Regions from separate parts of the Streptomyces sp. NPDC051561 genome, predicted to be linked through region 1. Evidence: riboswitches for the same ligand, from Rfam matches in the RefSeq annotation. Region 1 holds a riboswitch; the other holds the start of a gene.

The links. A riboswitch is a leader RNA that binds a small molecule or an ion and turns the genes downstream of it on or off. The one in region 1 is predicted to bind cobalamin.
Region 2: it holds a riboswitch for cobalamin, as region 1 does, so the genes downstream of both, ACIA73_RS31665 (cobalamin biosynthesis protein) here and ACIA73_RS05675 (ribonucleoside-diphosphate reductase subunit alpha) in region 1, are expected to answer to the same signal.

What each region holds. Positions count from the first base shown of each region.
Region 1 covers NZ_JBITDM010000002.1:296,708-301,531, forward strand. Annotated here, with positions in the region: gene ACIA73_RS05660 (carbon starvation CstA family protein) at 1-408, shown strand, start outside; gene ACIA73_RS05665 (YbdD/YjiX family protein) at 411-611, shown strand; gene ACIA73_RS05670 (GNAT family N-acetyltransferase) at 711-1,211, shown strand; cobalamin riboswitch at 1,278-1,411, shown strand; gene ACIA73_RS05675 (ribonucleoside-diphosphate reductase subunit alpha) at 1,555-3,957, shown strand; gene ACIA73_RS05680 (ribonucleotide-diphosphate reductase subunit beta) at 3,957-4,824, shown strand, end outside.
Region 2 covers NZ_JBITDM010000019.1:80,456-85,279, forward strand. Annotated here, with positions in the region: gene ACIA73_RS31635 (class II aldolase/adducin family protein) at 1-44, opposite strand, end outside; gene ACIA73_RS31640 (lysozyme) at 258-1,040, shown strand; gene ACIA73_RS31645 (anion permease) at 1,197-2,459, shown strand; gene ACIA73_RS31650 (hypothetical protein) at 2,486-2,707, shown strand; gene ACIA73_RS31655 (hypothetical protein) at 2,800-2,982, opposite strand; gene ACIA73_RS31660 (DUF397 domain-containing protein) at 3,008-3,280, opposite strand; cobalamin riboswitch at 3,547-3,693, shown strand; gene ACIA73_RS31665 (cobalamin biosynthesis protein) at 3,729-4,727, shown strand; gene ACIA73_RS31670 (cobyric acid synthase) at 4,724-4,824, shown strand, end outside.

The DNA.
Region 1 (4,824 bases):
TGGGACGTCGCGGTGACCCTCACCGCCAGCTGGCAGAAGATCTTCTCCGCCGACCCCCGGGTGGGCTTCTTCGCCCAGCGCGACGTCTACCAGAGCGCGCTCGACAAGGGCCTCGACAAGGTCGGACTCGCCAAGAACCGCGAGCAGATGGAGACCATCGTCACCAACTCCACGGTGGACGGTGTCCTTTCGATCCTCTTCGCCGTCCTCATCGTGGTCGTCCTCTTCGAGGCCTGCCGCGCCTGCCTCAAGGCGATCCGCAACCCCGGGGGCGTCAAGGTCAGCGAGACCCCGTACGTCAAGTCGGAAATCGTCGCCCCGGCCTCCCTCTTCGCCACCAAGGAGGAGAAGGCGGAACTGGCCGCCGCCGGCGCGGACAGCCCGGCCAGGACCGGGAGTACGGTGTGAGCATGGCCCTGAGTGCACGTCGCCGCTTCTCCCAACTACGCTGGTACGTCCGCGAGTTGACCGGCGAGGCAGCGTACGACCACTATGTGGCCCACGCCCGCACCCACTCCCCCGACGCCCCGGTGATGACCCGCCGCGCCTTCGAGCGCAGCCGCACGGACGCCCGCGAGGGCGACCCCCGCGAGGGGTTCCGCTGCTGCTGACCCCTCGGCCCTTACGTACCCGCGCCACGTTGACGGCCCGGTGTCCCGCCCCTCGAAACGGGGTGGGGCACCGGGCCGTCGCCATGCACACTCCCTGCCATGGACATCCGCATCCGGGCCGCCCGGCCCACCGAATTCCCCGAAACCGGCGACCTCACCGCATCCGCCTACCTCGACGACGGCCTCCTCGGCGCCGGCGCCGAGGACCCGTACCTCCTGGTCCTGCGCGACACCCCGGCCCGCGCAGGCAAGGCCGACCTGCTGGTCGCCGTGGACACCGACGACACCCTCCTGGGCACGGTCACCTACGCCGCCCAGGGCAGTCCGCTACAGGACATCGGCCGGCCGGGGGAGGCCGAGTTCCGGATGCTGGCGGTCGCCCACCGGGCCCGCGGGCGGGGCGTCGGCGAGGCCCTGGTGCGGGAGTGCGTCGCGCGAGCGAGGGCCGAGCGGGGTGTCGTACGACTGGTGATGTCGACCCAGCCCGCCATGCTCGGGGCGCACCGGATCTATGAGCGCCTCGGCTTCACGCGCACCCCGGAACGGGACTGGGAACCGGTTCCCGGATTGAGCCTGTTGACGTACAAGATGACCCTCTGAGCCGCTTCCGCAAGGGAAGAGCCCCGGCGCGCGACACAAGATGTGGTGGGTGCATCACCCAGCACCCACCACATGTATGCTCATGGCTGCTGTCACCGCAGGGGAATCCGGTGCGAATCCGGAACTGTCCCGCAACGGTATGCCTTGTGCACATTTGCGCACGCCGAGTCCGAGCACCTGCCGACAGCCCGTCCGGTTCGACCGATCCGGACACCGATTCGTCCGGGCCTCGCGGTAGGGCCAGTGGACGCAAGGCGACGTACGCCCGTTTCCGGGCCGGCGTGCGCCCGTGCGCCCCTTCCTCCCGCCGCAGGCACGGCGCCGAGCGAGGGAGAGCCCCCACGTGACCATCGCGCCAGTCGACCCGGCCATCGCCGAGCAGCGTACGGACCACCAGGACCAGCAGGACGCCCCCGGCACCGCCCTCCTGCGCACCCTGACCGACCTGACCGCCGACCTGCCCGACACCGACCCCGGCCGGGTCGCCGCCGCCGCCCTCCGTGGGCGCCACGCGGGCTCGGACGCCGCCGAACTCCGGGAGCTCGCCACCGAGTCCGCCGCAGGTCTCATCTCCGAGGACCCGGCCTACTCGCGACTGGCCGCCCGCCTCCTCACCCGTACGATCCGGGACGAGGCCGCCACCCAGGGTGTGCACTCCTTCTCCGGCTCCGTCGCCGTCGGCCACCGCGAAGGGCTCATCGCGGACCGTACGGCCGGCTTCGTCAGCAAGCACGCGGCGGCCCTCGACGCACTGATCGACCTGGAGGGCGACGACCGCTTCGAGTACTTCGGCCTGCGCACCGTCTACAGCCGCTACCTGCTGCGCCACCCGATCACCCGCCAGGTCGTCGAGACCCCGCAGCACTTCATGCTGCGGGTGGCCTCCGGCCTCGCGCAGGACGACAGCGAGCGGGCTCTCGCCGAGGTCGCCTCCCTCTACCGGCTGATGAGCCGGCTGGACTACCTCCCGTCCTCGCCGACGCTCTTCAACTCCGGCACCCGCCACCCGCAGATGTCGTCCTGCTACCTCCTCGACTCCCCCGTCGACGAGCTGGACTCCATCTACGACCGCTACCACCAGGTGGCCCGCCTCTCCAAGCACGCCGGCGGCATCGGCCTCTCGTACTCCCGCATCCGCGCCCGCGGCTCCCTGATCCGGGGCACCAACGGGCACTCCAACGGCATCGTCCCGTTCCTGAAGACCCTCGACGCCTCCGTGGCCGCCGTGAACCAGGGCGGCCGGCGCAAGGGTGCCGCCGCCGTCTACCTGGAGACCTGGCACGCGGACATCGAGGAGTTCCTGGAGCTCCGCGACAACACCGGCGAGGACGCCCGCCGTACGCACAACCTGAACCTCGCGCACTGGATCCCCGACGAGTTCATGCGCCGGGTCGACCAGGACGGCCCGTGGTCCCTCTTCTCCCCCGCCGACGTGCCCGAGCTGGTCGACCTGTGGGGCGACGAGTTCGACGCCGCGTACCGCAAGGCGGAGGCGGCGGGCCTGGCCCGCAGGACCATTTCCGCCCGGGAGCTCTACGGCCGCATGATGCGCACCCTCGCGCAGACCGGCAACGGCTGGATGACCTTCAAGGACGCCTCCAACCGCACCGCCAACCAGACGGCGGAGCCGGGCCACACGGTCCACTCCTCCAACCTCTGCACCGAGATCCTCGAAGTGACCAACGACGGCGAGACCGCCGTCTGCAACCTCGGCTCGGTCAACATGGGCGCCTTCGTCCTCCCCGCCACCCGCGACATCGACTGGGAGCGGCTGGACGAGACCGTCCGCACCGCCGTCACCTTCCTGGACCGGGTGGTGGACATCAACTTCTACCCGACCGAGCAGGCCGCCACCTCCAACTCCAAGTGGCGCCCGGTGGGCCTCGGCGCGATGGGCCTCCAGGACGTCTTCTTCCAGCTGAAGATGCCGTTCGACTCCCCCGAGGCGGCCGCCCTCTCCACCCGTATCGCCGAGCGGATCATGCTCGCCGCGTACGAGGCGTCCTGCGACCTCGCCGAGCGCTCCGGCCCGCTCCCGGCCTGGGAGAAGACCCGCACCGCCCGTGGCGTACTGCACCCCGACCACTACGGTGTCGAGGTCAACTGGCCGGAGCGCTGGGAAGCCCTCCGCGCCCGTATCGCACGCACCGGCATGCGCAACTCGCTGCTGCTCGCCATCGCCCCCACCGCCACCATCGCGTCCATCGCCGGTGTCTACGAGTGCATCGAGCCGCAGGTCTCCAACCTCTTCAAGCGCGAGACCCTCTCCGGCGAGTTCCTCCAGGTCAACTCCTATCTGGTCAACGACCTGAAGGCGCTCGGCGTCTGGGACGCCCAGACCCGCGAGGCACTGCGCGAGGCCTCCGGCTCGGTCCAGGGCTTCAACTGGATCCCCGCCGAGGTCCGCGACCTCTACCGCACCGCCTGGGAGATCCCGCAGCGCGGCCTGATCGACATGGCCGCCGCCCGCACCCCGTACCTCGACCAGTCCCAGTCCCTCAACCTCTTCCTGGAAACGCCCACCATCGGCAAGCTCAGCTCGATGTACGCGTACGCCTGGAAGAAGGGGCTGAAGACGACGTACTACCTGCGCTCCCGCCCGGCCACCCGGATCGCCCGCGCGGCCGGCTCGCAGACGGCGGCAGTCTCCGCTCCCGCCCCCACCCTCCCCGTTCAGCAGGCGACAGACGCCGAAGCGCTCGCCTGCTCCCTGGAAAACCCCGAGTCCTGCGAGGCCTGCCAGTAATGTCCACTCCCCCCGTCAAGAACCTGCTCGACCCGGGCTTCGAGCTGACCCTCCGCCCCATGCGCTACCCCGACTTCTACGAGCGCTACCGGGACGCGATCAAGAACACCTGGACCGTCGAGGAGGTCGACCTCCACTCGGACGTCGCCGACCTCGCCAAGCTCACCCCGGGTGAACAGCACATGATCGGCCGTCTGGTCGCGTTCTTCGCGACCGGCGACTCGATCGTCTCCAACAACCTGGTGCTGACCCTCTACAAGCACATCAACTCCCCCGAGGCGCGGCTGTACCTGTCGCGGCAGCTCTTCGAGGAGGCCGTGCACGTCCAGTTCTATCTGACCCTCCTGGACACCTACCTCCCCAACCCGGAGGACCGCGCGGCCGCCTTCGACGCGGTCGAGGAGATCCCCTCGATCCGCGAGAAGGCCCAGTTCTGCTTCAAGTGGATGGACTCGGTCGAGAAGATCGACCGCCTGGAGTCGAAGGCCGACCGCCGCCGCTTCCTGCTCAACCTGATCTGCTTCGCGGCGTGCATCGAGGGCCTGTTCTTCTACGGTGCCTTCGCGTACGTGTACTGGTTCCGCAGCCGGGGTCTGCTGCACGGGCTGGCGACGGGGACGAACTGGGTTTTCCGGGACGAAACGATGCACATGAACTTCGCGTTCGAGGTCGTGGACACCGTCCGCAAGGAGGAGCCCGAGCTCTTCGACGACGAGCTGCAGCAGCAGGTCACCGACATGCTGAAGGAAGCCGTCGCCGCCGAGCTGCAGTTCGGGCGTGACCTGTGCGGCGAGGGTCTGCCGGGCATGAACACCGAGTCCATGCGCGAGTACCTGGAGTGCGTCGCCGACCAGCGCCTGGAGCGCC
Region 2 (4,824 bases), on a different contig from region 1:
GCCCCGTGGTCCGCGCCCGTCCCGTACGTCGCATCGCTCGTCATGGGCCGCATCCTGCCAGCCGGGCGGGGAACGGCCACCGGGCGCCGGGGCGGGCCGGGCGCGGGGCACTGTAGCCCGGAGGCAAAGGCTCCGTAAGTCCCTTTGACCCCGTGACTCCCGCCTGTGCCGGGGTTGGCCGGAGATTGCCCGGCTTCTGTGGATCTTCCAGTAGCGTCTGCCCAGATTTGTCATGCACGTAGCCATCGGGGGGAAACATGGCCCGTGACCACAAATCGTCCCTGCCCCGCGCCCGCCGCCGCGCGCTCGCCCTGTCGGCCGCCGCCGGCACCACCGCCGCACTGACCCTGGGGACGACGGTCCTGCTCAGCGGTACGACGCTCGCCGAGGCCGCGGCCAGGCCGCGCGGGCACGACGTGTCCAGTCACCAGAAGAACGTCGACTGGAAGAAGGCGAAGAAGAAGGGCGCGACCTTCGTCTACGTGAAGGCCACCGAGTCCCACACCTACCGCAATCCCCGCTTCTCCCCGCAGTACAACGGCTCCCGCCGGGCCGGCATCAAGCGCGGCGCCTACCACTTCGCCCTGCCGCACACCTCCTCCGGCCGGACCCAGGCCGCCTACTTCGTACGCAACGGGGGCGGTTGGCGCAACGACGGGTGGACCCTGCCGCCGGCCGTCGACCTGGAGAACAACCCGTACGGCAAGACCAACAAGAAGAACCGGTGCTACGGCCTCACACCGAACCGGATGGTGTCCTGGATCAGGTCCTTCAGCAACGAGGTGCGCCGCAGGACCGGCCACCGTCCCGTCATCTACACCACCGCTCTCTGGTGGAACCGGTGCACCGGGAAGAGCCGCGCCTTCGGCGGGACGCACGCGCTCTGGCTGGCCAGGTACAACGCCTCGCCGGGACCGCTGCCGGCCGGCTGGTCGTACTGGACGTTCTGGCAGTTCGACAACGCCGGGGGAGCACTTCCGGGTGACCAGAATCTCTTCAACGGGTCCCGCTCGCGGCTGAACGCCTTCGCGCGCCGTTGACGCCCCGGCAATAGCAACGCATCGCCGCCGTTCCGGTGAAACCGGAACGGCGGTACGGCGTTTCGGGTCACCAGGACGCCCTGCCCAGTTCATCTTCCGTTCACTCGGGTTGCCTACGTTCCTACAGCCACTGACCTCAAACGATTGCCTGGGTAAATGGAGAACATCACGCTGCTCCTCGGAGTCGTGATCGTCACCGCTCTCGTGTTCGACTTCACGAACGGTTTCCACGACACCGCCAACGCGATGGCCACCACCATCTCGACCGGCGCACTCAAGCCCAAGACGGCGGTGGCCATGTCCGCCGTGCTCAACCTCATTGGTGCTTTTCTCTCCGTCGAGGTCGCCAAGACGATCTCCGGTGGGCTCATCAACGAGAGCGGCATCACCACGGAAGTGATCTTCGCGGCGCTGGTCGGCGCGATCCTCTGGAACCTGTTGACCTGGCTGATCGGCCTGCCGTCCAGTTCCTCCCACGCACTCTTCGGCGGCCTCATCGGCGCCACCCTGATGTCGGCCGGCGCCTCCGGCGTGAACGGCAGCGTCGTCATCACCAAGGTCCTGCTGCCCGCCATCGCCGCCCCGATCGTGGCCGGCATCGCGGCGTACTTCGCCACCAGGCTCACCTTCAAGCTGGCGGGCCGGACCAGCGAGAAGTCCACCGCCAAGGGCTACCGGGCCGGTCAGATCGCCTCCGCCGGTCTGGTCTCGCTCGCCCACGGCACCAACGACGCACAGAAGACCATGGGTGTCATCACCCTGGCCCTGGTCACCGGCAATGTGCTCGCCCCGGGTGCCAACCCCCCGATGTGGGTCATCGTCTCGGCCGGTGTGGCCATCGCGCTCGGCACCTACCTCGGCGGCTGGCGCATCATCCGCACCATGGGCACCGGCCTCACCGACCTCAAGCCGCCGCAGGGCTTCGCCGCCCAGACCAGCGCCGCGACCGTCATCCTGGCCTCCTCGCACCTCGGCTTCTCGCTCTCCACCACCCAGGTCTGCTCCGGCTCCGTGATGGGCGCGGGCCTCGGCCGCAAGGGCGGCGTGGTCCGCTGGTCGACCGCGACCCGGATGTTCGTCGCCTGGGGTCTGACGCTGCCGGCCGCCGGTCTGGTGGCCGCCGCCGCCGAGTTCCTCACCGGGCAGGGCGCGTGGGGCGTCACCGCCACCGCGATCCTGCTGGTCGCGGGCTCCGCCGTGATCTGGACGCTGTCCCGCCGCAAGCCGGTCACCGCCGACGACCTCGACTCGACGCGGAGCGCCGGCACGCCCGACGAGCCCGCCGGCGTCGTCACCACCGCCATCGCGGCCGTTGCCGTGCCCCCGGCCGGTGTCCTGACCACCGACGACATAAAGGCCACCCTCCACTCCCCCACCGGGACCTCCGCCGAACCGGCCCGCCCGGCCGCCTCGGTCTGAGCAGCCAGGACTAGGAAGACGACGACATGAACATCGACTGGGCAGCTCTCGGCACCGTCTTCGGTGTCAGCCTCGTGGCCACCGTCGCCCTGGTGGGCCTGTTCACCCTCGGCATCGTGGGCCTCTCCAAGCAGGAGACGGCCGCCGCTTCCGGCGGCTCCGCGACCATGGCGCGCACCGGCGCGTACGCCTGCTTCGCACTGTGCGCGGCGGCGGTGACGTACGGGATCTACCTGATCGTCGCCTGACCCCGCACGTCCCGGCGGCCTCACAGAGCCCCGGGGTGCAACGGCTCCTCCGCCGTTGCACCCCGGGGCTCTCATCTTTGCGAGGTCTACGCCTAAGAGCGACACTCGGCCCACACCAGCAGGCGCGGTCCGGCCTCGTCGACGAGCAACGAGGTCACGCCGCCCACCAGCGTCACCAGCGCACCGCTGACGGCGCAGTACGTCACCCGGACCAGTACTCCGGGAAGCGGCTGCCGGCCCTCGCCCGCCACTCGTCCTTGCGCCCGGTCCCCCATCAGCCCCGCCTCCCGGCCTTCCGCGTCATTGCGGAAGGCATCGTTCCCCTCCTATGTCCCCTGACACGACCGCTGCGAGAAATCCGCACCAGGGTTGTCGTGACACAAGGAAGTCCCCCTCCTCCAGCCGCTGGGAGTCGCGCACTCTCACCCCCTCGGGGCGATAGGCCACTTCCACGCATTCACCGCCGTTGGAGGTGTAACTGCTCTTGAACCAGCGCCACTCGGGCAGGTCCCCATGGGCCACTCCGACCTCCTCCTGCACGAGAGCCGACTCACCGAGGCACCGACTGCCCACCTTTGCACCGTAGCGCCGCGCCGCACACGGGCGCAGGGTGCCGACGAGACCGGCCGCACCGGGTCGAATCCCGGTGGCAATCGCCCATCGCCGTTCCGTGCCGCTCTCCGGTTGTCGTGTTCCAGTCCAGAGAGGCCGAATAGTGACGCCTAGGCCTCTTCCGGCCCGTATCGGCCGGTCGGAGCGTCGATTCGGAGCAGACGTCGCCGCACCTCCCCGCGCCCCGGGCCGCGGAGCACTCCCGCAGGTCAACCCCAGGTTGACTGGTGTTCGCGGGGCGTGGTGGACTGCCCGAGCCAATACGGCGGCATGGAGAGGAAGCCGGTGCGAATCCGGCGCGGTCCCGCCACTGTCACGTGCGATGTTTCCCGTCGTCACGAAGCCAGGAACTCACCTCCGCTCGTCACGTCGAACCAGGGCGCGGACCCTGAGTTAAGGACACTTCGCCATGCCCGGCTGCGGTCCACGCGGTTCAGCTGTTCTGCCTGCCCAGGTCTTCGCGTACGGCGCGACCGCCGGACTCCTCGGCGACCTGTTGCTCGGCGACCCCCGACACGGCCACCCCGTCGCCGCTTTCGGACGGACCGCCGGTGCCGTCGAGCGGGTCCTGTGGCGCGACCACCGTGGGTGGGGCGCACTGCACACCCTCGTCTGTGCCGGTGGCGCCGCCGGTGCCGCCGCCCTGGCCGCGCGCGCCGTACGCCGTTCACCCGTCGCCTCCGTCGCGCTGACCGCCGCCGTCACCTGGTCGGTCGTCGGGGGTACGTCGCTGGGGCGCGAGGCCCACGCGCTCGGCGGGGCGCTCGCCGCCGGTGACCTGGAGGTGGCCCGGGAGCGGCTGCCGCATCTGTGCGGGCGGGACCCGCAGTCGCTGGACGGGCAGCAGATGGCGCGTGCGGTGGTGGAGTCGGTCGCCGAGAACACCTCGGACGCGGTGGTGGGCGCGCTGGTGTGGGGGGCGATCGGGGGTGTGCCGGGGCTGGTGGCGTTCCGGGCGGTGAACACACTGGACGCGATGGTCGGGCACAGGTCGGCGCGGTACCGGCGCTACGGGTGGGCCTCGGCCCGGCTGGACGATGTGGCGGGGTGGCCGGGGGCCCGGCTGACGGCGGCGCTCGCGGTGCTGGCCGGGGACGACACGCGGGGTGCGGTGCGGGCGTGGCGGGCGGACGCCGCCGCGCATCCGAGCCCCAACGCGGGTCCGGTCGAGGCGTCGTTCGCGGGGGCGCTCGGGGTGCGGCTGGGCGGAACGCTGTCGTACGCCGGGCGGGTGGAGCACCGGGCGGTGCTCAACGGTGAGTCGGGCCGCCCGGTCGAGGTGGCGGACATCGAGCGTGCGGTGCGGTTGTCGCGCCGGGTGAATCTGCTGGCGCTGGCCGTGTGTGCGGCCGGACGTCTGGCCGTCGGGCGGGCAGCCCGTGGCCGTACGAAGGGAACGAAGTCATGAGCGGTGGCGGGCTGTTGGTCGCGGGGACCACCTCGGACGCGGGCAAGAGCGTCGTCACGGCGGGGATCTGCCGGTGGCTGGTGCGCCAGGGGGTGAA